Regions from separate parts of the Streptomyces sp. NPDC048523 genome, predicted to be linked through region 3. Evidence: riboswitches for the same ligand, from Rfam matches in the RefSeq annotation. Region 3 holds a riboswitch; each other region holds the start of a gene.
The links. Region 3 has a riboswitch for cobalamin ahead of ACGFWE_RS37435 (cobalamin biosynthesis protein). Riboswitches for the same ligand answer to the same signal wherever they lie in the genome.
Positions count from the first base shown of each region.

Region 1: linked by a shared signal. The riboswitch ahead of ACGFWE_RS27350 (HoxN/HupN/NixA family nickel/cobalt transporter) and the one ahead of ACGFWE_RS37435 (cobalamin biosynthesis protein) in region 3 are both predicted to bind cobalamin.
Region 2: linked by a shared signal. The riboswitch ahead of ACGFWE_RS19855 (ribonucleoside-diphosphate reductase subunit alpha) and the one ahead of ACGFWE_RS37435 (cobalamin biosynthesis protein) in region 3 are both predicted to bind cobalamin.

Region 1 covers NZ_JBICWQ010000005.1:385,416-395,245, reverse strand. Annotated here, with positions in the region: gene ACGFWE_RS27385 (glycoside hydrolase family 13 protein) at 1-63, opposite strand, end outside; gene ACGFWE_RS27380 (LAETG motif-containing sortase-dependent surface protein) at 349-1,299, shown strand; gene ACGFWE_RS27375 (hypothetical protein) at 1,418-1,654, shown strand; gene ACGFWE_RS27370 (hypothetical protein) at 1,699-1,917, shown strand; gene ACGFWE_RS27365 (hypothetical protein) at 1,969-2,259, opposite strand; gene ACGFWE_RS27360 (hypothetical protein) at 2,358-2,726, opposite strand; gene ACGFWE_RS27355 (metalloregulator ArsR/SmtB family transcription factor) at 2,892-3,239, opposite strand; cobalamin riboswitch at 3,321-3,527, shown strand; gene ACGFWE_RS27350 (HoxN/HupN/NixA family nickel/cobalt transporter) at 3,556-4,671, shown strand; gene ACGFWE_RS27345 (nucleoside hydrolase) at 4,694-5,656, opposite strand; gene thrS (threonine--tRNA ligase) at 5,695-6,909, opposite strand; gene ACGFWE_RS27335 (DUF397 domain-containing protein) at 7,155-7,346, opposite strand; gene ACGFWE_RS27330 (helix-turn-helix domain-containing protein) at 7,351-8,232, opposite strand; gene ACGFWE_RS27325 (ATP-binding protein) at 8,415-8,849, shown strand; gene ACGFWE_RS27320 (ice-binding family protein) at 9,086-9,830, shown strand, end outside.
Region 2 covers NZ_JBICWQ010000003.1:867,754-877,583, reverse strand. Annotated here, with positions in the region: gene ACGFWE_RS19870 (DUF3311 domain-containing protein) at 157-408, shown strand; gene mctP (monocarboxylate uptake permease MctP) at 405-2,015, shown strand; gene ACGFWE_RS19860 (GNAT family N-acetyltransferase) at 2,089-2,589, shown strand; cobalamin riboswitch at 2,612-2,771, shown strand; gene ACGFWE_RS19855 (ribonucleoside-diphosphate reductase subunit alpha) at 2,896-5,277, shown strand; gene ACGFWE_RS19850 (ribonucleotide-diphosphate reductase subunit beta) at 5,277-6,305, shown strand; gene ACGFWE_RS19845 (hypothetical protein) at 6,375-6,833, shown strand; gene ACGFWE_RS19840 (hypothetical protein) at 6,826-7,602, opposite strand; gene ACGFWE_RS19835 (hypothetical protein) at 7,630-7,800, opposite strand; gene ACGFWE_RS19830 (helix-turn-helix domain-containing protein) at 7,893-8,858, shown strand; gene ACGFWE_RS19825 (cytochrome P450) at 8,863-9,830, opposite strand, start outside.
Region 3 covers NZ_JBICWQ010000010.1:171,286-181,115, forward strand. Annotated here, with positions in the region: gene ACGFWE_RS37430 (cobyric acid synthase) at 1-1,072, opposite strand, end outside; gene ACGFWE_RS37435 (cobalamin biosynthesis protein) at 1,069-2,010, opposite strand; cobalamin riboswitch at 2,108-2,251, opposite strand; gene ACGFWE_RS37440 (hypothetical protein) at 2,392-2,613, opposite strand; gene ACGFWE_RS37445 (anion permease) at 2,639-3,886, opposite strand; gene ACGFWE_RS37450 (class II aldolase/adducin family protein) at 4,501-5,166, shown strand; gene ACGFWE_RS37455 (alpha/beta hydrolase) at 5,410-6,555, shown strand; gene ACGFWE_RS37460 (hypothetical protein) at 6,713-8,119, shown strand; gene ACGFWE_RS37465 (VOC family protein) at 8,121-8,534, opposite strand; gene ACGFWE_RS37470 (neutral zinc metallopeptidase) at 8,638-9,528, opposite strand; gene ACGFWE_RS37475 (ABC-F family ATP-binding cassette domain-containing protein) at 9,746-9,830, shown strand, end outside.

The DNA of each region.
Region 1 (9,830 bases), on a different contig from region 3:
GGCCTGCCGCCACCAGTTGGGGTCACTGCTGGAGAGGTCGGGCGTGGTGGTGCGGGCGATCACGCGGGCTCCTCTGGAATGCGGGTGCGGTCCATGAAGACGACAACAGGGACAGACAAAGGGGATATCTGTCCACGTCTCCGAAAAGTGAACCTGGGGTTTTGCGGAGTGGATCGTTCCCTGTGTGTCGAAATTGTGACGACCCCAGAACCCTCGTTGTATCACCGCAGGTTGACAGCATTCCGCAAGGAGATCCACGATGTGCGAACACCGTGGCGCATGTGACCAATGAGCCCAGTGTTTCTGATGCTTGCTGTTACCACTCACTCTCATCCTGACGGGATACGTATGTCCATAGCGAGACGTGTCACCATGCGGCGCCTGTTGGGGACGGGCGCCGCGACGCTCGCCTTCTCCGCTGCCCTCGCCTCCGTCGCCTCGGCCTCCGACTGCCCCGGCGGCAAGGGGTGGCAGGACGGCGGAAGCTACAAGCCGGGTACGGGCGCCGGCTCCAAGACCGAGACCGACCGCTGCGAGTTCTCCCTCGACGGCAAGAACTTCTTCGCCTCGGTCAAGGTCGACGACCTGAACCTGAAGCCGACCGAGGACGGCAAGGTCCACGTCAAGGTCCGTGCGGCGGGCGACGCGTCCACCTGCACCGCTTCTCTCGCGTCCTACCGCGCGCACGGCCCGACGTTCGCCACCTCCGGCGAGCAGGTCTTCCACGACTTCGACACCGTGACCGTCAAGGCCGGCTCCGTCGACTCCCTCGACATCTCGATCCCGGACGTCGGCTGCTACGCGCAGATCGACCTCTACCGGGGCAACACGAAGTTCGACGGCCAGCTCGACGCCAAGGACGGCCTGCCGCACGGCGACCTCCCCAAGGGCCCGGACCACCCGGTCATCAAGGACAAGCTGATCGCGGCCTGGAACGGCGGCACGAAGGACTGCACGGCCACCCCGCCGACGACGCCCCCGGCGACCCCGCCGGCCTCGGAGAGCACTCCCCCGGCCTCGGAGTCGACCCCGCCGGCGTCCGAGTCCACCCCGCCGGCGTCCGAGAGCACGCCCCCGGCGTCCGAGACCCCGGGTACGAGCACCCCGACCCCGTCGGCCTCGGAGTCCACCACGACTCCGGCCGCCCCCACCCCGAACGGCGGCGGCGGCGGTGACAACCTCGCCGAGACCGGCGCCAGCAGCAACACCCCGCTGATCGCGGGCGGCGCGGCGGTGCTGCTCGCGGGCGGCGCGGGCATCGTCCTGGCCACGCGTCGCCGCAAGGCTTCGCGCGCCTGACCCCTGTCCGACCGGGGCCGTCCCACCGTTCGCGGTGTGGGCGGCCCTTCGGCGTGCCCGGGACTCGTCCACGGACCCGCCATGGCCCAATAAATCGAACACATGATTGAATCCGGGCATGCGATCGTTCCCCGACGACCTCGCCCGGGCACAGCGGGACTGGAGTGTCACCTACCGGCAGCTCGCCGAGCGCCCCGGGCGCACGGAGCTGCGCCGACGCCTGTACCGGCTGTCGGCCCAGGTGTTCTTCCATCCCCACTGGCAGCGAGGCCGCCCACGCCCGGCCGAGTGGCGGGAACTGCGCGATCTGGGGCGCTCGTCCGTCGCGGACATCGGCGAACAGCTCGACCGATGACGGATCGACATGCGGGACCGTACGTCCCGGACGATCCTGAAGACATGTCCGGACCGATCCGCGTGATCGTGCACCCCCCGTCCCCCACCGGCGGCCGCCGCGTCCGCGTGGACGGCGAGATCCTCGGCCTGGCCCACAACCTGACCGACGTCGCCGAGTTCCTCCGCAGGGCGGGCCTGGAGATCGACGCGGCGGAGGTGGCGCAGTCGTCGTGGATCGAGTGGAAGGGGGGCGGGCCGGAGTGGTGGGGGGTGGAGGGGTGAGTGACCGCGTGTTACCGATGTACGGCCCGGACGGCGGTGACGCAGGCCGACTCAGTCGATGAGTTCATGGATCGCCGCCAGGAGGTTGAACACCGCCGGCAGGAGGAAGACGCAGCCGAAGGCGATCCACGCCCACCCTGCTCTGCGGTGCCCGCGGCTCGGGGGTGGTGCCGGGATGAGCCGGTCGCCGGCCCTCATCGTCTCGCTCGGTGCGAGCACGTTGCGCCCCGTGCTGCGCTGCCGTCGCCCCAGCCATATGAAGACGATCGCGGCCATGGCCGTGAAGGCCGCCAGTTGGAGATGCTCACCCGGTGTGTCGGCACCGGCAAGCGTCACGGCCACGTACGACAAGGTCCCCCCCAAAGGATCACGGTGCATGGATCACCTCACGACGGCACCACTGTGTCAAGCGAGTTGGGCACCGCTCACGCCTCCTGGACCTAGAGCTGGTCCCGCCACCACGGCACGCCGAGGTTGTCGACCTGGATGACCTTCGCCCGTCTCAGAATCTCGTCGTCGAGGGGGGTCAGGAGAGCGCGCAACTCTCGTGCGCTCTGCTTGGGCAGGGCGTGCAGAACGGCTTCGAGGTGATCCCTGAAGTACCCCACGTCACAACAGCCGGGGATGCCGCATCGTTGCGCTGTCGTCGGGTCCGCGATCAGTCTGAGCGGTCCGTGGGCAAGAGCCTTCCAGCGCCGGAACGCTTCAACCGTGTCCTCGAGAAAGGAGCGGGATCGCTCCAGGCGGCGCAGATCGGCCATGCAGCGCGCGGAGAGGCCGTCGAGGGCCGGGTACCGTCGTGGCCTCACGCGACGGATCGGCAGTTCAGCCCGCAGGGCTGAGGGGCGCCTACGCGGCACGGCCCTTTCGGTTGTCGGTCATAGGGGCACGGTACACAGGCACACTGACGGATGTCCTGGTCTTTCAGTGCCGCTGAACTGCCCCTCAGCAGTCCGGAGTTGTCCGACGCCCCCTCACGACACCTGTTGCAACAGCCCCCGTACCGCCTCGTCCACCACCCGGTACCGCACCACCCGTCCCTCCTTCTCGCCCGCCACGACCCCGGCCGCCCGCAGCAGCCGTAGCGCCTGGGACACGGCCGGGTCGTTCATGCCGGTCGCGATCGCGAGGTCGGAGACGGCCAGGGGGCCGGTCCGGTACAGGGCGAGCAGCAGGGCGAGACGGTTGGGGTCGGCCAGGAGGGCGAAGCGGTCGGACCAGGTGCGGACGTGTCCCGGGTCGCCGATCGCGGCGATGGCGTCGCACACCCGGTGTCCGTCGATGGTGCGGCGGTCGGCTCGGTCGGCCGGGACGAGGTGCATGGCGCACATCCTCGCAGGCGGCTCTGTGTGATCTTCCATACCTGCGCAGGTGTGCAGCTATGCAGGAACCCCCGCTCCCCCCTACGGTGGGCGGGCCGTGGTGCTCGGGAAGCCGGTGACGACCCCTCAAAGGTCCATTCCGGTGCGGCCCTCGCCACTGTGATCGGGGAGTTTCCCTCCCACGTCCCTCACGGGACAGCCACTGGCCGTCACCATCAGGCCGGGAAGGCGGGCAGGGAAACGCACGACCCGTAAGCCAGGAGACCGGCCACGGCAGCTCACGCGTTCATCCACGAGGTGCTGGAGTGACCACCGTATGACTGATCCTGCGCTGCCCGAGACCGCCCTGCACGAGACCGCCGCCGCCCCCGCCTCCTTCCGCTGGCGGCGCGAGGACACCGTCAAGACGGTCGGTCTGATGGCCGCGATAGCCGCCCTGCACGTCGTCGCCTTCGGCATCCTCTTCCTCCTGGTCGTCCCCGAGCACTACGAGGTGGGCGACAAGGCCTTCGGCATCGGACTCGGAATCACCGCCTACACCCTCGGCATGCGGCACGCCTTCGACGCCGACCACATCGCCGCGATCGACAACACCACGCGCAAGCTGATGGCGGACGGCAAGCGGCCGGTGTCCGGGGGGTTCTGGTTCGCGCTCGGGCACTCCAGTGTCGTGGTCCTGCTCGCCGCGCTGATCGCCGGCGGCACCCAGCTCGCCGGCAAGGTCATGAACGAGGGGTCAAGTACCCACCAGGTGCTCGGATTTCTGGGTACGACGGTCTCCGGGTCGTTCCTCTATCTCATCGCCGCCCTCAACCTGGTCGCCCTGCTGGGCATCCTGAAGGTCTTCCGGGCGATGCGGGCGGGGACGTACGACGAGAAGGAGCTGGAGCAGCATCTCGACTCGCGCGGCTTCATGAACCGGATCCTCGGCCGGCTCACCAAGTCCATCACCCGGCCGGGGCAGATGTTCCCGCTGGGCTTCCTGTTCGGGCTCGGCTTCGACACGGCCACGGAAGTGACCCTGATGGTGATGGCCGGGTCGGGCGCGGCCGCGGGTCTGCCCTGGTACGCCATCCTCTGCCTGCCGCTGCTCTTCGCCGCCGGCATGAGCCTGTTCGACACCCTCGACGGCACGTTCATGAACTTCGCCTACCAGTGGGCGTTCTCCAACCCCGTCCGCAAGGTCTTCTACAACCTCGCCATCACCGGGCTGTCCATCGCGGTCGCCTTCTTCATCGGCACGATCGAGCTCGTCGGCGTCCTGCACGACAAGCTCGACCTCACCGACGACCTCACCACCTGGATCGCCGACATCGACCTCGACAACGTCGGCTACATCATCGTCGGCCTGTTCGTGGTGGTGTGGGCGGCGGCGATCGCCTACTGGCGGCTCGCGAAGGTGGAGCAGCGGTGGAGCGTCAGCAGTTCCTGAGAGAGCGGACGGGGCTCGGTGGCTAGGCCCCCTCCACCGCCGTCAGCCACAGCTTCACGTACCGCTCCACGTCGACGCCCAACGCCACATCCACGAGGGTCACTTCACGCTCGCCCTCGTGGATCTCGGACTCACCGGGACGGCGGCGGCGGTCGACGACGGTCTGGCCGCGCGTCGGGCCGGGGGCGAGGCTCACCTCCACCGGCAGCAGCTCGGTGGTCAGCCCCTCCGGGTCGACGACCGCGCACACCGCGCCCGCGTCGCCGAGGCCACCGGTGGGGGTGGGGTCACCGGAGGTGGCCGGGTCGCGGTGGGCGAGGAGGTCCCCGGCCATGCGCAGGCTGGGCTCCGAACTCGCCCGCAGCCGCTGGACGTCTGCGGCGGGGACGATGACCCGCTCGAACACGTCCAGGCCGTACATGGTGATCGGCACCCCTGCGGTGAGCAGCACGGCGGCCGCCTCGGGGTCGTGCCAGACGTTGAACTCCGCGACGGGGGTGGCGTTGCCGGTCGCGACCGCGCCGCCCATGAACACGATCCGCTCGATGTTCCGCACCACGTCGGGGTGGGTGCGGAGCAGCAGGGCGATGTTGGTGAGCGGCGCTGTGGGGATGAGGGTGACCGGCGTCGGGGAGGCGAGGATCTCCCGCCTGAGCAGGGTCACCGCGTCCACGTCCACCGCGACCCGGGTCGGCGCCGGCAGCCCCAGGTCGCCCATGCCGTCGAGGCCGTGCACGTGGTGCGCGGCGCGCACGGGCTCGATCAGCGGCCGCGCGGCACCCCGCGCGACGGGGATGTCCCCGGCTCCGGCCTGCTCAAGAACGGTCAGCGTGTTGCGCACGACACCGTCGACGTCGGTGTTCCCGGCCACACAGGTGACCGCACGCAGGTCGATGCCCGGGTGCCGTACGGCGAACAGCAGGGCCAGGGCGTCGTCGACACCGGTGTCGCAGTCGATGATCACCGGAATGGGCTGACCGGTCACGGCGGAGGTCCTTTCGTCACTGGCGTACGGGACCGACCTTACGCAGCCGCCCAGAGTTCGGCCCCGCGATCACCGCTGCGGGCAGCGATCCGTTCCAGCAGCTCGCCGACCGGCACGACTCCCGGCCTACGCCCGTCCCGCAGCCGTACGGCCGCACAGTCGGCGTCGGCCTCCCGCTCCCCGATCACCGCCTGGTACGGCACGAGGCGCGCGGCGCGGACGCGGGCGCCGAGGGTGCCGTGACCGGGACCGGAGAGTTCGGCCCGGATGCCGCGCGCTTCGGCCCGCCGTACTAGCTCATGGGCCCGTTCCTCCTGTGCCTCCGCGACCGGCAGGACCACCAGCTGCACGGGGGCGAGCCACACCGGGAAGGCGCCGCCGTGTGCCTCGATGAGATGGGCGACCGCCCGCTCCACGCTGCCGATGATGCTGCGGTGGACCATCACCGGGCGGTGTTTGCCGCCGTCGGGGCCGATGTAGTGGAGGTCGAAGCGTTCGGGCTGGTGGAAGTCGATCTGGACGGTGGAGAGGGTGGACTCGCGGCCGGCGGGGTCGGTGATCTGCACGTCGATCTTGGGGCCGTAGAAGGCGGCCTCGCCCTCGACGGACTCGTGGTCGACGCCGTCGAGGACCTCTTCGAGGAGGGCGGTGGCGCGGCGCCAGAGTTCCGGGTCGGGGACGTACTTGCCGGAGTCTCCCGGGAGCGACAGTCGGTACCTGGACGCTCGGATGCCGAGGTCGTCGTAGGCGCGTCGGATGAGGTCGAGGGCGGCGCGGGCCTCGGCCACGGCCTGTTCCGGGGTGCAGAAGATGTGGGCGTCGTTGAGCTGGATGGAGCGGACGCGGGTGAGGCCGCCGAGGACGCCGGACAGTTCCGAGCGGTACATGCCGCCCAACTCGGCGATGCGAAGGGGCAGTTCACGGTAACTGTGGGACCGTGACCGATAGATGAGGGCGTGGTGGGGGCAGAGGCTGGGCCGCAGCACGACCTCCTCGCCGCCGAGCCGCATCGGCGGGAACATGTCGTCGCCGTAGTGCGACCAGTGCCCGGAGATCTCGTACAGCTCCCGCTTCCCGAGCACCGGCGAGTACACGTGCCGGTACCCGGCGGCCCGCTCCACCTCCCTGACGTACTCCTCCAGGACATGCCGTACGACGGCCCCGTCGGGCAGCCAGTACGGCAGCCCCGCGCCCATCAGGGGATCGGTGTCGAACAACTCGAGCTCACGGCCGAGCCGGCGGTGGTCGTGCATCGGCTTCATGGGGGTCTCCCTCGCTCATCGGGGGGGCGAGGAACCGACGGGAACGACAAAACCCCGGGGCACTCGCCCCGGGGCTTCGGACTGCGTCAGCTGTCAGCGCACCGGGACCTGCTCCGGCGTCGTCCTGATGGAGAGGATGGCTCGGGCTTGGGCGCGCTGCATGGGGTGAGGGTAGGGGGAGGGGTGGGAGCGGGGCGACGGATTTTTGTGTGCCGGTACGCGGTATGGCGGGCTGGTCAGGGGTGTACCTGGTGCAGGGACCGTATGAAGGTGGTCCAGGTGTCGGGGACGACCTGGAGTATCGGCCCGTGGGGGGTCTTGGAGTCGCGGACGGCGATGGTGCCGGGGTGGTTGCGGGCGACTTCGACGCACTCGCCGTGCGCGTCGCCGCTGCTGTACGTGGACTTCCTGAACTCGTAGTCGGACACGGCTCTACATCTCCTTGCGGATGCTGTCGATGAGTCTTACGGAGTTGCTGTGCGCGAGCCCGAGCCGCGTGATGCGATCGAAGGTCGCGTTGTGGTGGGCGGCGTCAGTCTCGCTCTCCAACCAGACCTTCGTCGACGAAGTATCCACCTGCACGACGTCCAGAGCGCCGGGCTCGGCGAAGGAGACGACGGTGAAGGCGCAGGTCATCCCTGGGTGAGCGCCGGCGATGAACGGGACGACCTGCACACGGACGTTGGGCAGGTGCGCCGCCTCCAGCAGGTGCTCCAGCTGAGCCCGCATGACATCTCGACCACCCACCAGTTGGCGCACGGCCCCCTCGTGCAGCAACGCCCAGAGCTGTAGCGGGCGTTCGCCACCCAGCCTGGCCTGCCGGGCCATCCTCGCCTCGACGAAGGTCTCGATCTCGTCGAGGTCTTCCCAGGATCCGTTCCCGACCGCGAGGGCACGGGCATAGTCGGCGGTCTGCAAGAGGCCGGGCACAAAAGCGAGTTGCCAGGTCCGGAGTTCCGTGGCGATGTCCTCCAGGGCCACATACTCGATCTGCGCCGTCAGCTGCGGGTACTGGTTCCACCAGCCCTTGGCCTTACGCCGTTCGCGGTCCGCCTTGGCGAGAGCGAGCAACTTACCGACAACTGCCTCGTCGGTCTCGCCGTACAGATGGGTCAAGGCCCTGATATCGGGATCACGCAACGGCACCTGTCCGCGCTCGATCTTCGCCACCTTGGTCACAGACGCCGTCAGCGCTTCGGCGGCATGTGCCTGCCGAAGATCACACGCCTCGCGCATCCGCAGCAGTTCACCACCGAGCCGTCGCCCCAGGACGGTCGTGATGGTCTTCCCACGGTCGGGGTTCCTGCCTGCCACGCGTGTCCTCCCAGCCAGGGCCAGCAATATTTCTGTCCCGTTCGATTGCTGGCCAATTCCCCTAGAGGCTACCGTCAGTACTCGATCAGCCACTCAAGGAAACCAGTTGGCGGAAGTGCACCGTGCTGCCCGCACGGCGGAGCCACCCCGACTCGCCCACTCCCCCGCCCCCGGAGGAACCCGTGACCGACGCCTGCCCTCCCGGCCCACCCAAGTCCTACGGCCGCCACGACCAGGTCAGTTACACCCCGTACCCGTACAGCATCCCCCTCGCCCGCAGACGCGTCGCCGCACTCGCCGTCGACTGGGGCCACCCCGCCCTCGCCGGCGACGCGGCCCTGGTGGCGAGCGAGTTGTGCACCAACGCCCTGCTGCACGGCTGCCTACGAGACCGCCTCTTCCGCGTCGAGACGACCCTCACCACCACCGCCCTCCGCATCGCGGTGACCGACCCGAGAGGCGAACGCCTCCCCGGCACCCACTCTTCGCAACCCGACGACCAGTTCGGGCGGGGGCTGCTCATCGTCCGCGTACTGGCGGAACGTTGGGCGGTGGAGAGACTCACGGTCGGCAAGACGGTGTGGGCGGAACTGGGCCTCCCGAAGCACGATCAGTAGCTACATCAGGCCCGCCTTCTCCGCACATTGACGGCACGACCCGCCGCGCCCAACGAAAATATGAATTCCCCAATAAATGCTCCGCATTCGAGGGATTGGCGTTTGGCAAAGCAACTCTCCCTTGTTCCACGCCACCTTCCGAAGATTCCTCCGTAATATGCACCGTCAGATCAAGGCTCCCCGGGCATTTGTTCAGGGCCCGGCACGCCACGCCTCCCACAGGAAATGGCATCTTGATGAAGCTGAAGATCCCTGAAATGGCTCGCCGCCGTACTTTGCCCGGCGTACTGGCCTCGGCCCTCGCCGCAACGGTCGCCGCCGCGCTGGTCGTCCTGTCGCCCGCCCAGGCAGTCGCCATCGCCACGCCGGTACCGCTGGCCACGGCGGCGAGCTTCTCCGTGCTCGCGGGCGCGGGAGTCACCAACACCGGCCCCACCGTGATCAGCCACGACCTCGGCACCCATCCGAACCCGGCCATCACCGGCTTCCCGCCCGGCGAGGTGCTCGGCGCCGTGCACGCCGCCGACGCCGTGGCGCTACAGGCCAAGTCCGACCTGGTCACGGCATACAACCAGGCGGCAGGGCAGGCCACGGACTTCGCACTCGCGGCGGGAATCGGAAATGGCACCACGCTACTTCCGGGCGTTTACACCGCTTCCTCCGGTGTCGGGATCACCGGCGACCTGATCCTGGACGCAGGGGGCAATCCGAATTCCGTCTGGGTGTTCCAGATTCCGGAAGCCCTGACGACGGCGTCCTCCAGCCGGGTGCTCCTCACGAACGGCGCTTCGCCGTGCAACGTGTACTGGCAGATCGGGAGTTCGGCCACCCTCGGGACGAATTCCACTTTCGTGGGCACCATCATGGCGCTGACGGACATTCACGTGACGACGGGGACGAACATCGAAGGCCGGGCGCTGGCCCGCAACGGCGCCGTGACGCTCGACACCAACCGGATCTTCCTCAACTCGTGCTCCACCG
Region 2 (9,830 bases), on a different contig from region 3:
GCCTTAGGAGTGCCCTGGGAGTGCCCAGCAGGCGTGCTTCACAGAATCGACATACCGATATGCGGACGAGGTCTTCCGCTCTCACGACACCAGCGCCTAGATTGCCTGCGCATTGCAGGTGATCAGCGCTGATCAGTGAGGGGCAGGAGTCGCGACATGTCGGATGCACCTGAAGTCGGACCACCGGTGGTGACGCCGGTACGAGTGGTCATCGCCCTCTGCCTGTTGGCGCCGTTCGTGGCGATGCTGTGGGTCGGCTCGTACGCCAAGGTCGACCCCACGTTCATCGGCATCCCGTTCTTCTACTGGTACCAGATGCTGTGGGTGCTGATCTCCACCGCGCTGACGATGATCGCGTACCAGCTGTGGCAGCGTGACCAGCGTGCCCGCCGTGGAGGTACCAAGTGAACGACGGCGTCAACGGTGTGGCTCTCACCGTCTTCATCCTCTTCTTCCTGGCCGTCACGGTCATGGGCTTTCTGGCCTCGCGCTGGCGCAAGGCCGAGAACGAGCACAGCCTCGACGAATGGGGCCTGGGCGGCCGCTCGTTCGGCACCTGGATAACCTGGTTCCTGCTCGGCGGCGACCTTTACACGGCGTACACCTTCGTCGCGGTCCCCGCGGCCATCTACGCGGCGGGCGCGGCCGGCTTCTTCGCGGTGCCGTACACCATCCTGGTGTACCCGCTGATCTTCACGTTCCTGCCCCGCCTGTGGTCGGTCTCCCACAAGCACGGATACGTGACGACCTCGGACTTCGTGCGCGGCCGCTTCGGCTCGAAGGGGCTGTCGCTGGCGGTGGCGGTCACCGGCATCCTCGCGACCATGCCGTACATCGCGCTCCAACTGGTCGGCATCCAGGCGGTCCTGGACGTCATGGGCATCGGCGGCGGCGAGAACACGAACTGGTTCGTCAAGGACCTGCCGCTGCTGATCGCCTTCGGTGTCCTCGCGGCCTACACGTACTCCTCCGGCCTCCGGGCCCCCGCGATGATCGCGTTCGTGAAGGACACGCTGATCTACATCGTCATCGCGGTGGCGATCATCTACATCCCGATCAAGCTGGGCGGCTTCGACGACGTCTTCGGCGCGGCGAGCGAGAAGTACACGGCGGCCAAGGCGGGCGGCCTCGTCCCGCTGGAGGCAGGCCAATGGACGTACGCCACGCTGGCGTTGGGCTCCGCGCTCGCGCTGTTCATGTACCCGCACTCGATCACCGCGACGCTCTCCTCGCGCAGCCGTGAGGTGATCCGCCGCAACACCACGATCCTGCCGCTGTACTCCCTGATGCTGGGCCTGCTCGCGCTGCTCGGCTTCATGGCGATCGCGGCCGGGGTCAAGGTCACCAACCCGCAGCTGGCGATCCCGCAGCTGTTCGAGGACATGTTCCCGGACTGGTTCGCGGGCGTGGCCTTCGCGGCGATCGGCATCGGCGCGCTGGTCCCGGCGGCCATCATGTCCATCGCGGCCGCGAACCTGTTCACCCGCAACATCTACAAGGACTTCATCAAGCCGGACGCCACGCCCGCACAGGAGACCAAGGTCTCCAAGCTGGTCTCGCTCCTGGTGAAGGTCGGCGCGCTGGTCTTCGTCCTCACCATGGACAAGACGGTGGCCATCAACTTCCAGCTGCTGGGCGGCATCTGGATCCTGCAGACCTTCCCGGCCCTGGTCGGCGGCCTGTTCACCCGCTGGTTCCACCGCTGGGCCCTGCTCGCCGGCTGGGCGGTCGGCATGGTCTACGGCACGGTCGCCGCGTATGGCGTCGCCTCCCCGACCCAGAAGCACTTCGGCGGCTCGGCCAAGGAGATCCCGGGCATCGGCGAGATCGGCTACATCGGTCTGACCGCGTTCGTGCTCAACCTGGTCGTCACGGTGGTCCTGACCTTCGTGCTGAAGGCGCTGAAGGCTCCCGACGGCGTGGACGAGACCAGGCCGGAGGACTACACGGCGGACGCGGGCGACCCGGGGGTCCAGACGGAACTCCCGCCGGCGACAGCGGGTTCGGTCCACTAGTCACGGTGTCCACGGGCCGTCGGAGAAGTCGTCCGGCGGCCCGTTGTCGTACCCGTCGGGCACACTCACCGGCATGGACATCGTGATCCGGACCGCGCAACCCGCCGAGTACGAGACCCTCGGCGAGATCACCGCCCAGGCCTATCTCCAGGACGGCCTCCTGCTGTTCGGCGACAGCGACTGGTACCTCGAAGAGCTCAGGGACGTGGCCAAGCGGGCTGCCGCCGCGGACGTGTTGACGGCCGTGGCGGACGACACCGTCCTCGGCACGGTCACCTTCGTCCCCTCCGGCGGCCCGCTGGCCGACCTCGCCCGCCCCGGCGAGGCGGAGATCCGCATGCTCGCGGTGGCTCACGCGGCCCGCGGCAGAGGCGTGGGACAAGCCCTCGTCCAGGCCTGCGTCGAGCGCGCCGGGACCGCGGCCACCACCGGCATCGTCCTGTGCACCCAGCCCACGATGCACACCGCCCACCGCATCTACGAACGCCTCGGCTTCACCCGCGCCCCCGAGCGCGACTGGAAGCCGATCCCCGGCGACGAGTTCACGCTTCTCGCCTATGAGTTGACGCTCTGAAGTCACCGCGACACAACATATGGGCCTGCTTTCCTCACCCGGCACAAGATGTATGCTCATGCTCGCTGTCGCCGCAGGGGAATCCGGTGCGAATCCGGAACTGTCCCGCAACGGTGTACTCATGCGTGCATAAGCGCACATGAGCGTCAGTCCGAGGACCTGCCGACAGCCGCCCGTGCCGCACCGGCCCGGGTGTCATGACGTCCGGGCCTCGTGGAATGGGCCGGTGGACGCGACGCCGTGCGCGCTCGTGTGCTGCCCCCTGCCCTCCGCGAGGCCCCCGTGCCCAGCGAGGGAGTGCCCCACGTGACCATCGCGCCGGCCGATCCGGCCTCAGCGACCGAGCGGACCGCACAGCAGGACCACGACGGCCCCGGTGCCGCCCTGCTGCGGACCCTGACCGCGCTGACCGCCGACCTCCCCGACGCCGACCCCGGCCGGGTCGCCGCCGCCGCGCTGCGGGGCCGTTCCTCGCGTGCGGCTTCCCCCGAAATGGTCGTGGAGTTGCGCGAGCTGGCCACCGAGGCGGCGGCCGGCCTCATCTCCGAGGACCCCGCGTACAGCAGGCTGGCGGCCCGGCTGCTGACCGTCTCCATCGCCGCCGAGGCCGCCTCGCAGGGCGTGACCTCGTTCACCGGCTCGGTCGCCGTCGGCCACCGCGAGGGTCTCATCGCGGACCGGACCGCCGAGTTCGTGCGCATCCACGCCGAGCGGCTCGACGCGCTGGTCGACACCGAGGCCGACGACCGCTTCGGCTACTTCGGCCTGCGCACCCTGTACAGCCGCTACCTCCTGCGGCACCCGATCACCCGCAAGGTCATCGAGACCCCCCAGCACTTCATGCTCCGGGTGGCGTCCGGGCTCGCCGAGGACGACACCCCGCGCGCCCTGGACGAAGTCGCCGCGCTCTACCGGCTCATGAGCCGCCTCGACTACCTCCCCTCCTCCCCCACCCTCTTCAACTCCGGCACCCGGCACCCCCAGATGTCGTCCTGCTACCTGTTGGACTCCCCCAAGGACGAGCTGGACTCCATCTACGACCGCTACCACCAGGTCGCCCGGCTCTCCAAGCACGCCGGCGGCATCGGCATCGCCTACTCCCGCATCCGCTCCCGCGGTTCGCTGATCCGCGGCACCAACGGGCACTCCAACGGCATCGTCCCGTTCCTGAAGACCCTCGACGCCTCGGTGGCCGCCGTGAACCAGGGCGGCCGGCGCAAGGGCGCGGCCGCGGTCTACCTGGAGACCTGGCACTCCGACATCGAGGAGTTCCTGGAGCTCAGGGACAACACCGGTGAGGACGCCCGTCGTACGCACAACCTGAACCTCGCGCACTGGGTGCCGGACGAGTTCATGCGCCGGGTGAACGCGGACGCCGAGTGGTCGCTCTTCTCGCCGGCCGATGTGCCCGAGCTGGTCGACCTGTGGGGCGAGGAGTTCGACGCGGCGTACCGCAAGGCCGAGGCCGCGGGGCTCGCGAAGAAGACGATCCCCGCGCGTGACCTCTACGGCCGGATGATGCGCACCCTCGCGCAGACCGGCAACGGCTGGATGACCTTCAAGGACGCCGCCAACCGCACGGCCAACCAGACGGCCCTGCCCGGCCACACCGTCCACTCCTCCAATCTCTGCACGGAGATCCTGGAGGTCACGGACGACGGGGAGACGGCGGTCTGCAACCTGGGGTCGGTGAACCTCGGCGCGTTCGCCGACACGACGACCGGCGACATGGACTGGGAGCGGCTGGACGCCACCGTCCGCACCGCCGTGACCTTCCTCGACCGGGTCGTCGACATCAACTTCTACCCGACCGAGCAGGCGGGCCGTTCCAACGCCAAATGGCGTCCCGTCGGTCTCGGCGCGATGGGCCTGCAGGACGTCTTCTTCAAGCTGCGCCTGCCCTTCGACTCCCCCGAGGCCAAGCGGCTCTCCACCCGGATCGCCGAGCGGGTCATGCTCGCCGCCTACGAGGCCTCCGCCGACCTCGCCGAGCGGAGCGGCCCGCTGCCGGCCTGGGAGAAGACCCGTACGGCACAAGGGGTTCTGCACCCCGACCACTACGCGACGGACCTCACCTGGCCGGAGCGCTGGGCGGCACTGCGCGAGCGCATGGCCACCACGGGTCTGCGCAACAGCCTCCTGCTCGCCATCGCGCCCACCGCCACCATCGCCTCGATCGCCGGGGTGTACGAGTGCATCGAGCCGCAGGTCTCCAACCTGTTCAAGCGCGAGACGCTGTCCGGCGAGTTCCTCCAGGTCAACTCGTATCTGGTGAAGGAGCTCAAGGAGCTCGGCGTGTGGGACGCCCGCACCCGTGAGGCGCTGCGCGACGCGAACGGCTCGGTGCAGGACTTCGCGTGGATCCCCGGAGACGTACGGGCGTTGTACCGGACGGCGTGGGAGATCCCGCAGCGCGCTCTGATCGACATGGCGGCGGCGCGGACCCCGTTCCTCGACCAGTCGCAGTCCCTGAACCTCTTCCTGGAGACGCCGACCATCGGCAAGCTCTCCTCGATGTACGCGTACGCCTGGAAGTCCGGGCTGAAGACGACGTACTACCTGCGCTCGCGCCCGGCGACCCGGATCGCCCGCGCCGCACAGGCGACGGTGCCCGTCCAGCAGCCGGCCCCCGAAGACGCGGTCGCCTGCTCCCTTGAGAACCCCGAGTCCTGCGAGGCCTGCCAGTAATGACCAGCGGAGCCAAGACTGTGCCTTCCAAAAACCTGCTCGACCCGGGCTTCGAGCTGACCCTGCGCCCGATGCGCTACCCGGACTTCTACGAGCGCTACCGGGACGCCATCAAGAACACCTGGACCGTCGAGGAGGTCGACCTCCACTCGGACGTCTCCGACCTGGCGAAGCTCAGCCCCGCCGAGCAGCACCTCATCGGCCGCCTGGTGGCCTTCTTCGCGACCGGCGACTCGATCGTCGCGAACAACCTGGTGCTCACGCTGTACAAGCACATCAACTCGCCCGAGGCGCGCCTGTACCTGAGCAGGCAGCTCTTCGAGGAGGCCGTCCACGTCCAGTTCTACTTGACGCTGCTCGACACCTACCTCCCCGACCCTGAGGACCGGGCGGCGGCCTTCGACGCCGTCGAGAGCATCCCCTCGATCCGCGAGAAGGCGGAGTTCTGCTTCCGGTGGATCAACGAGGTGGAGAAGCTGGACCGGCTGGAGTCCCAGGCCGACCGCCGCCGCTTCCTGCTCAACCTGATCTGCTTCGCCGCGTGCATCGAGGGCCTCTTCTTCTACGGCGCCTTCGCCTACGTCTACTGGTTCCGCAGCCGGGGTCTGCTGCACGGTCTCGCCACCGGCACCAACTGGGTGTTCCGCGACGAGACCATGCACATGTCCTTCGCCTTCGACGTGGTCGACACCGTCCGCAAGGAGGAGCCCGAGCTCTTCGACGACCGGCTCCAGCAGCAGGTCACCGACATGCTGGCGGAGGCCGTGGAGGCGGAGCTGCAGTTCGCACGCGACCTGTGCGGCGAGGGACTGCCCGGCATGAACACCGAGTCGATGCGGCAGTACCTGGAGTGCGTGGCCGACCAGCGACTGACGCGGCTCGGCTTCGCGCCGGTGTACGGCTCGCAGAACCCGTTCTCCTTCATGGAGCTCCAGGGTGTCCAGGAGCTGACCAACTTCTTCGAGCGGCGCCCGTCCGCGTACCAGGTGGCCGTGGAGGGCACGGTCGACCTGGACGAGGACTTCTGACGGGACATCTTCAAAAATCGGTGGATCCGGGCACGTGGGTGGTACGTCCAAGGGGGAAGGAGGCCATCCATGCGCCCGATCCGCAAGACGACCCTCGCCCTCGCGACACTGACGCTGCTCCTCGCGGGCTGCGGCACCGACGCCGGGAACGGGAAGGGGGGAGGCGGCGACAGTGTGTCGCCGTCCTCCCCCACCGCCACACCCACCGCGACCGGATGCACGACCCGGGCGGAACTCGGTGCCACCGACAGCGGGGACACCGTGTGCCTCACGGTGGGTGACACGATCCGGATCAGCCTGGACGGGACCAGGAACCGGCCCTGGAAGCCGGTCGCCGTCGACGGCAGCGGTCTGGAGGCCACCAACAGCGGCATCGTCCTGCTGCCCGGTGACGCGAGCTCCGCGTACAAGGCGGTCTCGGCGGGCCGGGTCCGGCTGAGTTCACAGCGTCCCCTGTGTGCCACCGGGACCGGCGGCATCTCCTGCAAGGGCATTCAGGAGTGGCGGGTCACCGTGCTGATCACCTGAGCGTGACCGCGTCCGCGGCCGACACCTTCAGCGAGGTCGTCGTGGTGCCGGGGAAGTACCAGCGCCAGCTGCCCGCCGACGTGGCGGTCACCTTGGTGCCGAGCCGGCCCACGTTGTCCGTCTTCACGGTCTTGACCGTGCTGTAGTGGGCGGCACCGGCCGCGCGGAACTGGAGCCTGACCGCCTGGCCGGGGTAGCCGTGGTACTTCAGGTCCTCCCAGTTGGCCCGGGAGAGCTTGCCCTTGACGGTGAGCTGGGCGCCCTTGGCGACGGGTTCGGGGGTCGCGTCGGTGGTGAGCTGCGCGGCCCGCTTGACCTTGTACTCGGCGATGTCGTCCGAGATCCAGTAGTCGCCGTCGTTGGCCTTGACGGTGGCGTTGACCTGCCAGACACCGGCGACCCTGTTGCTGTCGATGTCGTCGCTCGCGGCGATCCAGCCGGGGTCGACCGTCATCGTGCCCGTGCACACGGACGTCGTCGAACTCTTCCTCACGCAGGAAGAGTCGCCGTTCCAGTCGATGAAGCCGTAGCCGTTGGATCTGTTGAACGTGCTGAGATCGGTGATCTTCTTGACGCCCGAGTCGTCCTTGATGGTGATCGCGATCGGGTACGTGACGGTCTTCGCGGTACCGATGATCACGTTGCCGCCCTTGTTCACCACCGTCTTGGTGACCCTGATGTCACCCTCGCCCTCGGCGTGGGCGCCGGTGGCCGTGAGCAGGGTCAGGGCTGCCGCCCCGCCTGCCACGGCCCACAGTCTGTGTCTCATGTTCCTCCCCTGATGGTTCAGGAGAGATTAGACGGTGCGCGTCGTCCTGCGTGCGGCCCGGTACTCGTAGGCCCGCTTGATCTGACGGTCCATCCGGCGGTCGTGCAGGATCCCGATCACCGACGGGAGGACCAGGAGGACGAGGATTCCGAGAACAGTCAGCATTCCGATCAGTCCTTGTGTCTGTGCGGTAGTCATGTCACTACTGTCGCGCCGCAGACTCCTGACAAACAGTGGCAGGACTGCCGCACACCCTCGATTTACTGCCACCTTTGAGGCACACTGGCAGCATGCTGAAGAACGTGGCGGCCGTCGTCCTGGACGGCGTGAATCCCTTCGAGCTCGGTGTGGTCTGCGAGGTCTTCGGAACCGACCGCAGTGACGACGGACTGCCCGTGTACGACTTCGCGGTCGCCTCGGGCGAGGGGCCCCGGCTGACCTCGCGCTCGGGCTTCACCCTGCAGGTCGAGCACGGCCTGGAGCGGCTGGAGTCGGCCGATCTGATCGCCGTGCCGGCCTGCGCCGACTACGAGACGCGGGAGTTTCCGCCGGAGCTGCTCCAGGCCCTGCGCGACGGGGTCGACCGCGGGGCGCGGGTGCTCAGCGTGTGCTCCGGCGTCTTCCTGCTCGCCGCCGCCGGACTGCTCGACGGACGGCGCTGCACCGTGCACTGGCACCACGCGGAGGAGCTGGCGCTCGCGTACCCGCGGCTGACGGTCGAGCCGGACGTCCTGTACGTCGACGAGGACCCGGTGATCACCTCCGCGGGCACCGCCGCCGGTATCGACGCCTGTCTGCACATCGTGCGCAAGGAGCAGGGTCCCGAGGTCGCCAACAAGATCGCCCGGCGGATGGTCGTACCGCCGCACCGGGATGGCGGACAGGCGCAGTACATCGAGCGGCCGCTGCCCCGGTCGACGTGCGACACCGTCGGCGAGGTGCTCGTGTGGATGGAGCAGCACCTCGACGAGGAGGTCACCGTCGAGCAGCTCGCCGAGCGCGCGCACATGTCCCCGCGCACCTTCGCCCGCCGCTTCCAGCAGGAGACGGGTACGACTCCCTACCGCTGGATCCTGCGCCAGCGGGTGCTGCTGGCCCAGCGGCTGCTGGAAGCGACGGACGAGACGGTGGACACGATCGCGGGCCGCGCCGGCTTCGGCACCGCGGCCGCGCTGCGTCACCAGTTCCTGCGCACGGTGGGCACCACGCCGAACGCCTACCGGCGCACCTTCCAGGGCCCGGAGGCGGCCGCCTGACCCGTCACCTCGGCACGGGCCGCACCAGGAGCCGGTTCGGCCGCAGCGTGATGCCCGGCCGGGGGGTGTCGTCGGAGCCGGCCACCTGCTCGAAGCGGTACTTCCGGGCCAGCGCCGCCGTGAGCAGCGTCAGCTGGGCCATCGAGAAGTGGTCGCTCGGGCACTTCCGGTTCCCGGTGCTGAACGGGCTCATGGCGTGTTTCGGAACCGACTTGGCGCGGTCGGGACTCCAGCGCAGAGGATCGAACTCCGCGCTGTCGTCGAAGGACTTCGCGTCGCGCTGGATCGCGTACGGACTGTAGACGATGTCGGACCCGGCCGGAATGCGATAGCCACCGAGTTCGGTGTCGCGCACCGCCCGCCGCGTCAATATCCATACCGCGGGCCACAATCGCATGGTCTCGACCACCACATAGGTCGTGTACCTGAGCGACCGTACGTCGTCGAATGCCACAGGACGGCCACCGGTGACCGATTCGACTTCCGCGCACACCTTGTCCGCGTGTTCGGGGTGTTCGGCGAGCACCTGAAGCAGCCACATGATCGTGGACGCGACGGTTTCGCCGCCGGGGGTGAGTATCGCGACGACCTGGTCGTGGATCTCCTGTTCCCCGATGGGGTCGCCATTCGCGTCCTTGGCCGCCAGCAATGCCGTCAGCAAATCGTCCGGCTTTTGACCGGATGCCCGGCGTTCGGCGATGATCTCGTCGACCACGAGATGCAGATCGGCCAACGCGCGGTTGAATGCGAGGTTGGCCGGCAGGGGCAGCTTGTACAGCGGCCCGGCGGGTATCACCATCCGCCGGTACATGCCCCGGAAGACGGTCGTGAGCGCGACGCACAGCCGCTCGGCGCGCTCGTCCATGTAGTCGCCGCGCAGCAGACAGCGGGCCGCGATGCGCACGGCGACCCGGAAGGACTCCAGGGTGGCGTCGACCGTCTCACCGGGCTGCCAGCGCTCGGCGAGCGCGT
Region 3 (9,830 bases):
ATTCGACCTCGTCCTCGATGTGCTCGCCGAGGATCTGGAACCCGCCGCAGATGCCGAGGACGGGCCGCTGTTCGGCGACCCTGCGCCCGATGGCCGCCGCGAGGCCCCGCTCCCGCAGCCACTGAAGTGCCTTGACGGTCCCACGGGTTCCCGGAATCACGACGAGGTCGGCGTCGGCCAGTTCCTCGGGCCGGTCCACGAACCGCACCACGACACCGGGTTCGGCGGCCAGGGCGTCGACGTCCGTGAAGTTGGACATCAGCGGGATCGCGCACACGGCGACCCGCAGCACGTCCTCCCCGAGGGGAGCAGCCGTGTTCGACTCCCGGACCGTCCCCCGCAGGGACACCCGCAGCCCGTCCTCCTCGTCGATCCCGAGGCCGTGCCGGAAGGGCAGCACGCCGTAGGTGTGCCGCCCGGTGAGTCCGTGGAGCATGTCGAGCCCGGGTTCCAGGAGGCTGACATCCCCCCGGAACTTGTTCACGAGGAACCCGGCGACGAGCTTCTGGTCCTCTTCCGAGAGCAGCGCGACGGTCCCGAAGAAGGAGGCGAAGACGCCCCCGCGGTCGATGTCGCCCACGACCAGCACGGGCAGCCCGGCGTTGCGGGCGATCCCCATGTTGACGATGTCGGTCCGCCGCAGGTTGATCTCGGCCGGGCTCCCGGCCCCCTCACAGATCACCGCGTCATACGTGCCCCGCAACTCGGCGAGACAGTCGAGCACGGTCCCGAGGAGCCGCTGCTGCCGCCCGCCGTGATAGCCCCGGGCGCTCAGTTCACCGACCGGCTTCCCGAGCAGCACGACCTGACTGCTCTGCTCGCCACCGGGCTTGAGCAGCACGGGATTCATCAGCGCGGTCGGCTCGATGCGGCAGGCCTGCGCCTGCATGGCCTGGGCCCGCCCGATCTCCGCGCCCTCCCGCGTCACGAACGAGTTGAGGGACATGTTCTGCGCCTTGAACGGCGCGACCTTGACCCCCTGTCGCACCAGCCACCGGCAGATCCCCGCGGTGACGACACTCTTGCCGGCGTCGGAGGTGGTACCGGCGACGAGAAGCCCTCCGCCACTCATGCGCTGCGCCCCTTCACGAAGGCCCGCGCGGCGACACCGACGCCGAGCGCGAGCAGCCCGACGCGCCGCGACAGCCGTGCGGCGCGCTCGATGTCGTACACGGCGACGGCGCGCCCCTTCTGATGGAGCAGCGGCCGGTGTTCGACCCGCCCCGCGTACGAGAGGATCCCCCCGAGCCGGACACCCAGCGCCCCCGCGAACGAGGCTTCGACGGGCCCGGCGTTGGGGCTCGGATGCCTGTGCGCATCCTCCCGCCAGGCCCGCACGGCACCCCGGGGATCGTCTCCGGCCACGGCGGCGAGTACGGCGGTGAGACGCGCCCCCGGCCACCCGGCGAGGTCGTCGAGCCGGGCGGAAGCCCACCCGAAACGCCGGTACCGGGGCGACTTGTGCCCCACCATGGCGTCCAGCGTGTTCACGGCCCGGAACGCGAGCAGCCCCGGCACCCCGCCGACGGCACCCCACACCAGCGCCCCCACGACGGCGTCGGAGGTGTTCTCGGCCACGGACTCCACGACCGCCCGGGCGATCCCGTCGGCGTCGAGGGCCTGCGGATCCCGCCCGCACAGATGGGGCAGCCGCTCCCGGGCCGCCTCGACGTCCCCCGCCTCCAGCGCCCGCCCGACGACCCGGGCCTCCCGTACGAGGGACGTCCCGCCCACGACAGCCCAGGTGGCGGCCCCGGTGAGCACGACGGAGGCGGTGCGGGACGGTCGTACGGCCCGCTCCGCGACGGCGCCGAGCGCCACCGCACCGCCCACGCACACGGCGGTGTGCAGCGCGCCCCACCCCCGGTGGTCCCGCCACAGCACCCGTTCCACGGCCCCGGCGGCCCGCCCGAACGCGGCGACCGGATGCCCGCGACGGGGGTCACCGAGCAGAAGGTCACCGATCAGACCGGCGGCGGCGCCGTACGCGAAAACGCGATCGGCACGCATCGGGTCAGCCGATCGCAGGGTCGTTCACGTACCGGGTACCGCTGGTGGATCGGCAGGCGAGCATCGCGTCATGTCCTCACTCAGGGTGTCCACGCCCTGGTTCGACGAGTCCGGCGGCGAGAGTTCCTGGCTCCCGGGGTTGTCTACCCCGGTGACAGTGGCGGGACCGCGCCGGATTCGCACCGGCTTCCTCTTCTGCCGCCGTAAATGGCTCCGGCAGTCCACCACGGGCCTTCGAGACCCGTCAACTTGTTGTTGACCTGCGGCGGGAGAGTGTGCAGAACCCCACATCGCCGGTCATGAAAGACGGCCGGGCGGGCACGGAACTGGAAGTTCCGTGCCCGCCCGGCCGTCGAGTGGCGGGGGGCCGTCAGGCCACGATCAGGCCACGATCAGAGAGATCCCGTACGCCACCGCCGCCGCGCACGCCGCGAAGCAGGCGTAGGCGCCGGTGACCGCGAGCGTGGCCGAGCCGCCCTGGGCCGTGGCCCGCTCCTGGCGGGACAGGCCCATGATGCCGAGGGTGAACAGGGCCACCAGGCCCACGGTGACGACGAGGCTGACGCCGAAGACGGAGCCGAGTGCTTCCCAGTCGATCTTCATGGTGAGGCTTCCTTAGGAGGGGGGCTCAGACGGCGGCCGGCGGGGCCGGTTCCGTCGCGGCGGCCGGGGCGGGGGCCGGAGCCGGGATCGTGGCGGTGAGGCCCTCGGTCACGGTGCCGGTGGGCGGCGGGGTCACGACGGCGATCGCCGTGGTCACCACGCCGGCCGGCTCGTCGGTGTGGTTGACGTTGGACGCGTCCACGACCTCGCGCCGCGAGATCTTCCAGATCGCCGCGCTGGAGGCGACGAGGAAGACCGCCACGAGCGCCGTACCCCAGTCGCCGAGGTTCGTGACCGACTCGGCCAGGGCGCCCACCAGGGCCGCCGCCGGGAGCGTCAGGCCCCAGGCCACGAACATCCGCGTGGCCGTCGACCAGCGGACGACCCCGCCCTTGCGGCCGAGGCCCGCGCCCATCACCGAACCGGAGACGGAGTGCGTGGTGGAGAGGGAGAACCCGAGGTGGGACGAGGCCAGGATGACGGTGGCCGCGCTGGTCTGTGCGGCGAAGCCCTGCTGCGGCTGAAGGTCGGTCAGGCCCTTGCCCATGGTGCGGATGATGCGCCAGCCGCCGAGGTAGGTGCCGAGCGCGATGGCGAGACCCGCGGAGAGGATGACCCAGGTGGGCGGGTCGGAGTCGGGGGCGACGACGCCGCCGGCGACGAGGGCGAGGGTGATGATGCCCATCGTCTTCTGCGCGTCGTTGGTGCCGTGGGCCAGCGAGACCAGGCCGGCCGAGGCGATCTGTCCGGTGCGGTAGCCCTTCGCGGCGGCCTTGCCGTCGGCCTTCTTGCCCAGCGTGTAGGAGAGCCGGGTGGCCAGCATGGCGGCGACGCCCGCGACGATCGGGGCGGCGACGGCGGGGATGAGGACCTTGGTGACGAGCGCGTCGCCGTGCACCGCGCCCATGCCCGCCGAGGCGATGGTGGCGCCGATCAGACCGCCCATCAGGGCGTGGGAGGAACTGGAGGGCAGACCCACCAGCCAGGTCAGCAGGTTCCAGAGGATCGCGCCGACCAGGGCGGCGAAGATGACCTCGGGACGGATGCCGGTCTCGTCGACGAGACCCTTGGAGATCGTGTTGGCGACCTCCACCGAGAGAAAGGCGCCCACAAGGTTCAGCACGGCGGACATGGCCACCGCGACCTTGGGCTTGAGCGCACCGGTCGAGATGGTGGTGGCCATCGCGTTGGCGGTGTCGTGAAAACCGTTCGTGAAATCGAACGCGAGTGCGGTGACGACCACAATCGCGAGGATCAGCGAGAAGTTTTCCATTTACCCAGGCAATCGTTCGAGGTCATTGGCAGATTGAACGTAGGTAACCTGGATGAACGGAAGGTGAACTGGGGCGGGCCGCACGGTGACCGGAATCTTCTGCTGTCCCCGCGTCGAACCCCGCGGCCCCCGCACGACCCGTACGCCCCACGGCTACGCCCCGGCGGCGAACCTGTTGAGCTGTCGAGCCGACCCGTTGAAGAGATTTTGGTCACCCGGCAGACTGGCCACCCACAGCGCGTGATTGCGGCGAAGGCGCCGCTGTGTAGATCACCGGCCGGCGCCCGGTCAGCCGCTTCGCCTCGCACACGGGTTGTATGCAATGTCCAGCGCCGGCGGCAGGGGCCAGCCGTCCGCGGACCAGGCACCGCCGTTGCGCACGAAGTACGCGGCCTGCGCAGGATGCCGGTAGACGAACCTGGCGCCCTTGACCAAGGCCTGCTGCCAGACCGGCCGGGGCCCGACCGGGCGAACGCCATGCCTCCCGCGCTGAGCATGACCACGGACAGGGCCACGGCGCGGGTTCGGTGCCGGGCAGCCTTGCGATCACGGGACAAAGAGGGGCGCACGCCCGGAAACGCGCCCTCCGGCGCCCCGCCTGGCAGGATCACGGCATGGCTGAGGAACGGCAGAAATCATCGGGCGAGGCGGACGCGTGGGGCGAGTTGGTCGACACGGCCCGCCGGACGGTCACCGACGGACTGGTCGTCGGCACCTCCGGCAACGTCTCGGTACGCGTAGGGGACACGGTCCTGGTCACCCCGTCCGGCGTCCCCTACGACCGCCTCACCCCGGACGACGTGACCGGCGTCGACCTGGAGGGCCGTCAGGTCCTGGGCACCCTGGTCCCCACGAGTGAACTCCCCATGCACCTGGCGGTCTACCGCAGTACCGACGCCCGCGCGATCGTGCACACCCACGCGGTGCACGCCACGGCCGTCTCCACGCTCGTGTCCGAACTCCCCCCGATCCACTACATGACCGGCGCCCTCGGCGGTCCCGTCCGGGTCGCCCCCTACGCCACCTACGGCACCGACGAGTTGGCCGAGAACATGCTCCACGCCCTCGCCGACCGCTCCGCCTGCCTCCTCCAGAACCACGGCACGATCACCTACGGCTCCACCCTCACCCAGGCCTACGACCGCACGGCCCAGCTGGAATGGATGTGCCACCTGTGGCTGACGGCCCGGTCGGTACCGGGCCTGACCCCGAACATCCTGACGGAGCGACAGGTCGAGGAGGCGGGGGAGCGGTTGCGGGGGTATGGGCAGCGGGGTTAGGGGGCGGGTGCGCCTACGGGGGGCGGGTGAGGTTGTCGGGCGGGTGCGGGCCGGTGGGGGCTGGTCGCGCAGTTCCCCGCGCCCCCAGGGGGTTGCAGTCACCTGTGCCAGGACGCCCACCCGGGCCGCCGCAGGCGTTCAGGGGCGCGGGGAACTGCGCAGAACGCCAGCCCCCACCGAACCCACACCCGCACAGGCACCCGCCCACTGGCCCCACCCCGCCTCCCCCGCGACACTGAAGACGTGCGCACTGTCAAAGCGACGGCCGCTGCCGTCACCGCAGCCCTGGCGGCCGGCGCAGCCGGAATCGTCGTCGGGAGGATCGCCAGCGACGCCGGACTGAAGGCGCCCGCGGGCCGCCCGCTGCCCGGCGAACCCCGGCTCACCGTCCACTCCACCGCAGCCGGCCGCATCGCCCTCACCCGCGACCTCGCCGCCCTCCGCCCCGGCACCTACGGCCTCGCCGGCGACGCCTCCCACGCCGTCGTGGGCCCCGTCCTCGCCACGGAACCGCACTCCGCCGACACCGTCGTCCGCCGCCTGGAACGCGTCACCCACGGCACCCTGAAACCCGGCGACAAGGTCTGGCTCACCCCGACCACGCACGTCGGTGACCCGAAGTCCGCCCTCGGCCTCGACCACACCGACATCGACATCCCCGGCGAACTCGGCTCCCTGCCCGCCTGGTTCGTGCCCGGCGCGAGGGACACCTGGGTCATCGCGGTGCACGGCCTCGGTGCGACCCGCGAACACGCCCTGAACATCATGGAGTTCCTGCACCGCCACCGCTTCCCGGTCCTCACCCCCGCCCACCGCGGCGACACCGGCGCGCCCCGCCCGCCGGACGGCCTGAACCACTTCGGCGAGACCGAGTGGCGCGACCTGGACGCGGCGATGCGCTACGCCGTCGACAACGGCGCCCGCCAACTCGTGCTGCACGGTTGGTCCACCGGCGCCACCATGGCCCTGCGCGCCGCCGCCCGCTCGGGCCTGCGCAACCACGTCAAGGGGCTCGTCCTGGACTCCCCGGTCCTCAGCTGGGAGCGGACCCTGCGCGCCCTCGCCACGGCCCGCCACACCCCCGGCGTCCTCCTGCCGCTCGCGGTGCGCGCGGCACAGGGCCGCACCGGCCTGTACGCGAACCAGGAGAACAGGACCGAGCACCGGACCGAAGACGTCGGCCCCGACCGGCCCCCACCGCCCACCCTGATCTTCCACGGCCCGGACGACCCGCTCGCCCCCTGGGACCTCTCCCGCCGTCTCGCCGCCACCCACCCCGACCGGATCACCCTCCACACGGTCCGCCAGGCCCCCCACGCGGCGATGTGGAACGCCGACCCGAGCGCCTACGAAGAGACACTGCGCCGTTTCCTCACCCCCCTGATGTGACCTCCGGGCGCCCCCGCCCCACAGGTTCCGTTTAAGCCCGTACCACTGGCCTGATCTCGGTGTATGCCCCTCCGCGTGGCCCCGGCGCCGGCCCTCCCCGGCGCCCGCGGTGACATTCCGTTTGGGTTTTCGGACCGTCAACCGGAAGACTGCACCCGTGACGTCCCGTATCCCGCGCGACTCCAGGCTCCGACTCGTCCGCCCGCGACCCCTGGCCGCCGCCCCCACAGCAGTGAACCAACGGCGCCCACGCCGCCCCGCGCCGCGCCCCCCGGAGGGCACACCGGCCCCGGCGGTACTGGCCAGAATGGCGCGCTCCGGTCTTGCCGACGCGGCCCGCGTGGCGCTCTGGGCCGACGGCGCCCTGGGCCCCGGCAGGGACGGTGCGGGCTCCGACGGCAACGGCACCCTCTCCGACGAATCCGCCGCTCTCGCGGCCGCCGACCTGGGTCTGACCGTGGCTCAGGTCCGCGCCGACTGGGACACCGCCCGCCTCGCCGGCCTCGTCGAGGTGCACGGGGACAGCGCCCGCCCGGGCTGGCGGCTGCGCGCCTGGGACCGCGACGACAGTGCCGTACTGCGCGGCTGGGTCGCCCTCTTCGACGCCTGGTCGCTCGCCTTCCCGGAGCCCGGCGACCGCGAGCCCGCCGCCGTCGCCGAGGTCGTCTCGGCCATGCCCCAGGTGCTCTCCTTCCTGCAGCTCTCCGCCGGCCCCGTGCCCGTCGAACAGCTCCTGGACCTCCTGGAGCAGCGCGTCACCGAACTGCGCACCGAGCGCTGCGAGATCCCCTACGGCCCGCAGCCGGAGCCCGTGGAGGAGCCCGAGGCGGCGAACACCCAGGACGCCCCCCTCGCCCCCCTCCTCGACTGGGCCCTGCGCGCCCTCGCCTCCGTCGGCGCCCTGACCTACGGCGACGGCCAGGCCACCCTCACCCCCCTCGGCAACTGGGCGGTGTGGGTCAAGCTGGAGCAGATCTGCGTCGCCGCGCAGAGCCCGGCCGGCAACATCGAGGTCGCCGCCGAGGAGATGCTGCGCGGCTGCGCCCAGCTGCGGCCCAACGCGGCCCGCGCCGAGTACCGCGCCTGGCTCGCCGCCCGCCCCGTGGGCAGCGCCGTCACCGAGCTGCTCGACGCCGCCCGTGGCGACGACGCCCTGCTGCGCGGCCTCGCCTTCGAGGCCCTGCGGGTGGTCGGCGCCCCCGCCGAGCCCGACGTGCGCTCCGTGGCCGACGAGCCCACCCTGCGGCCGTACGCCCTGCTGTGGCTGGCCGAGCACGACGGGATCGACCCCGAGGACGCCCACGAGGTCCTCACCCGGCAGGAGGCCACCTGGCTGTGGGTCGACACCGCGGCCGCCGTCGCCGACCACGGCGAGGCCCCAATGCTGGTGCGGCACCTGGAGTCCGCGCTCCAGCCGACCGTCCCTCAACTGCTCGACGAGGTGCGGGCGGTGGGCCACCCGCGCACCGTGCAGGTCCTGGTCGCCCTCGCCGCCGCGCACCCCGACCCGGCCCTCGCCAAGGCCGTCCGCCGCGCCGCCTTCCAGGTGCACACCGGAGGGTGAGTCAGGCGCGTATCTCCGGCGCGTACGTCCCGAAGCTCCACACATTGCCCTCGGCGTCCCGGGCCATGTAGTCACGGGAGCCGTAGTCCTGGTCCGTCGGGGGCATCAGGATCTCCGCGCCGTGCTCCACGGCGCGGCGGTGGTGCGCGTCGACGTCGTCCACGACGATGTACACCCCCACCGGGCCCGCGTCCTTCATCAGCTTGTCGTAGGCGCTGCCGGTGCCCTTCGAACCGAGCATCACCGCGCCGTTGCCCTGCACCAGCTCCGCGTGGGTCACCAGGCCGTCCTCGCCCTCGTACACCGCGAGCTCGGTGAAGCCGAAGGCCTCCGTCAGCTGCCTGATCGCCGCCTTCGCGTCCGCGTACAGCAGTGCCGGGTAGACGCTCGGTCGCCCACCGCTCGTGCCTGCCATGCCGATCACTCCCTTGTGACGAGACTGGCCAGAAGCCGCGAATCCCCTCTGGCGTCCAGTCTCGCAGCGGCCACTGACAACGGCCTGTCAGCAGGCAAAGGCCTCAGCGGAAGGTGTCGCAGCGTGCCATGTCGCCGGACTCGTAGCCCTGCCGGAACCAGCTCTGCCGCTGCTGCGCCGACCCGTGGGTCCACGACTCCGGTGTCACCCGCCCCTGGAACCGCTCCTGGATCCGGTCGTCGCCCACGGCCGCCGCCGCGTCCAGGCCGTCGGTGATGTCCGCGTCCGTGAGACGCGTGATGAGCGGCCGCCCCGTCGACTCGTCCTTCGTCGTGGTCGCGTGACGGGCCCACACCCCGGCGTAGCAGTCCGCCTGGAGCTCCACCCGCACCGCGTTGCTGTCCGCGCCGGTCCGCCCGTCCTGCGACCGGCTCAGCGTGCCCATCAGGTCCTGCACGTGATGTCCGTACTCGTGCGCCACCACGTACGCCTGCGCGAACGGCCCGCCACTGGCCCCGAACTTCGACCGCAGCTCGTCGAAGAACCCCAGATCGAGATAGACCCTCCGGTCGCCCGGGCAGTAGAACGGCCCGACCGCCGAGGTCGCCGACCCGCACGCGGTGCCGACCTGCTCACCGAAGAAGTACGTGGAGGAGCGGGTGTACGTGGCGCCACGCCGCTCGAACTCCTGGTCCCAGTAGTCCTGCACGCTGTTGACCACCGCCACGATCCGGCAGTCGTCGCGCGTGTTCGCGTCCTGCCCGGTCCGGCAGCTCCGCTGGACCTCGGAGAGGCCGGAGGCCGTGGCCGCGGGCTGTCCGCCGCCGTCGGTGAGCCCGAGCTGGTCGGGACCGACGCCGAGGAACAGCCCGAGGAGCAGGACGATCACTCCGCCGATGCCGCCCCCGATGGTCGCCCTGCCGCCCGGGATGCGGCTGCCGCGCACGTCCTGCACCTCGGAGGTGTCCAAACTGGCGTCGTCGTCGAACTGCATGCGGACACCGCCCTCTGCGCTCACCGGCCCCCCGCGGGGCATCCTCGACGGGACCGACCGGATACCCGGAGCGAGACCAACCGAACACCCGAACCCAGAAAAAGTGCTTGCACGCCCCCGTTAGACTTGGCCCATGGCCATTCTCCTCGCGCATTAGACGGCGGGAACGTCCTCAGCCGCCCACCCGTCAATCCCGAATCCGCCCTGGAGTCTGTCCGTGATCTCCGCCTCCGGTATCGAGCTGCGCGCCGGCGCCCGAGTCCTCATCGAGTCCGCCACCTTCCGTGTCGCCAAGGGCGACC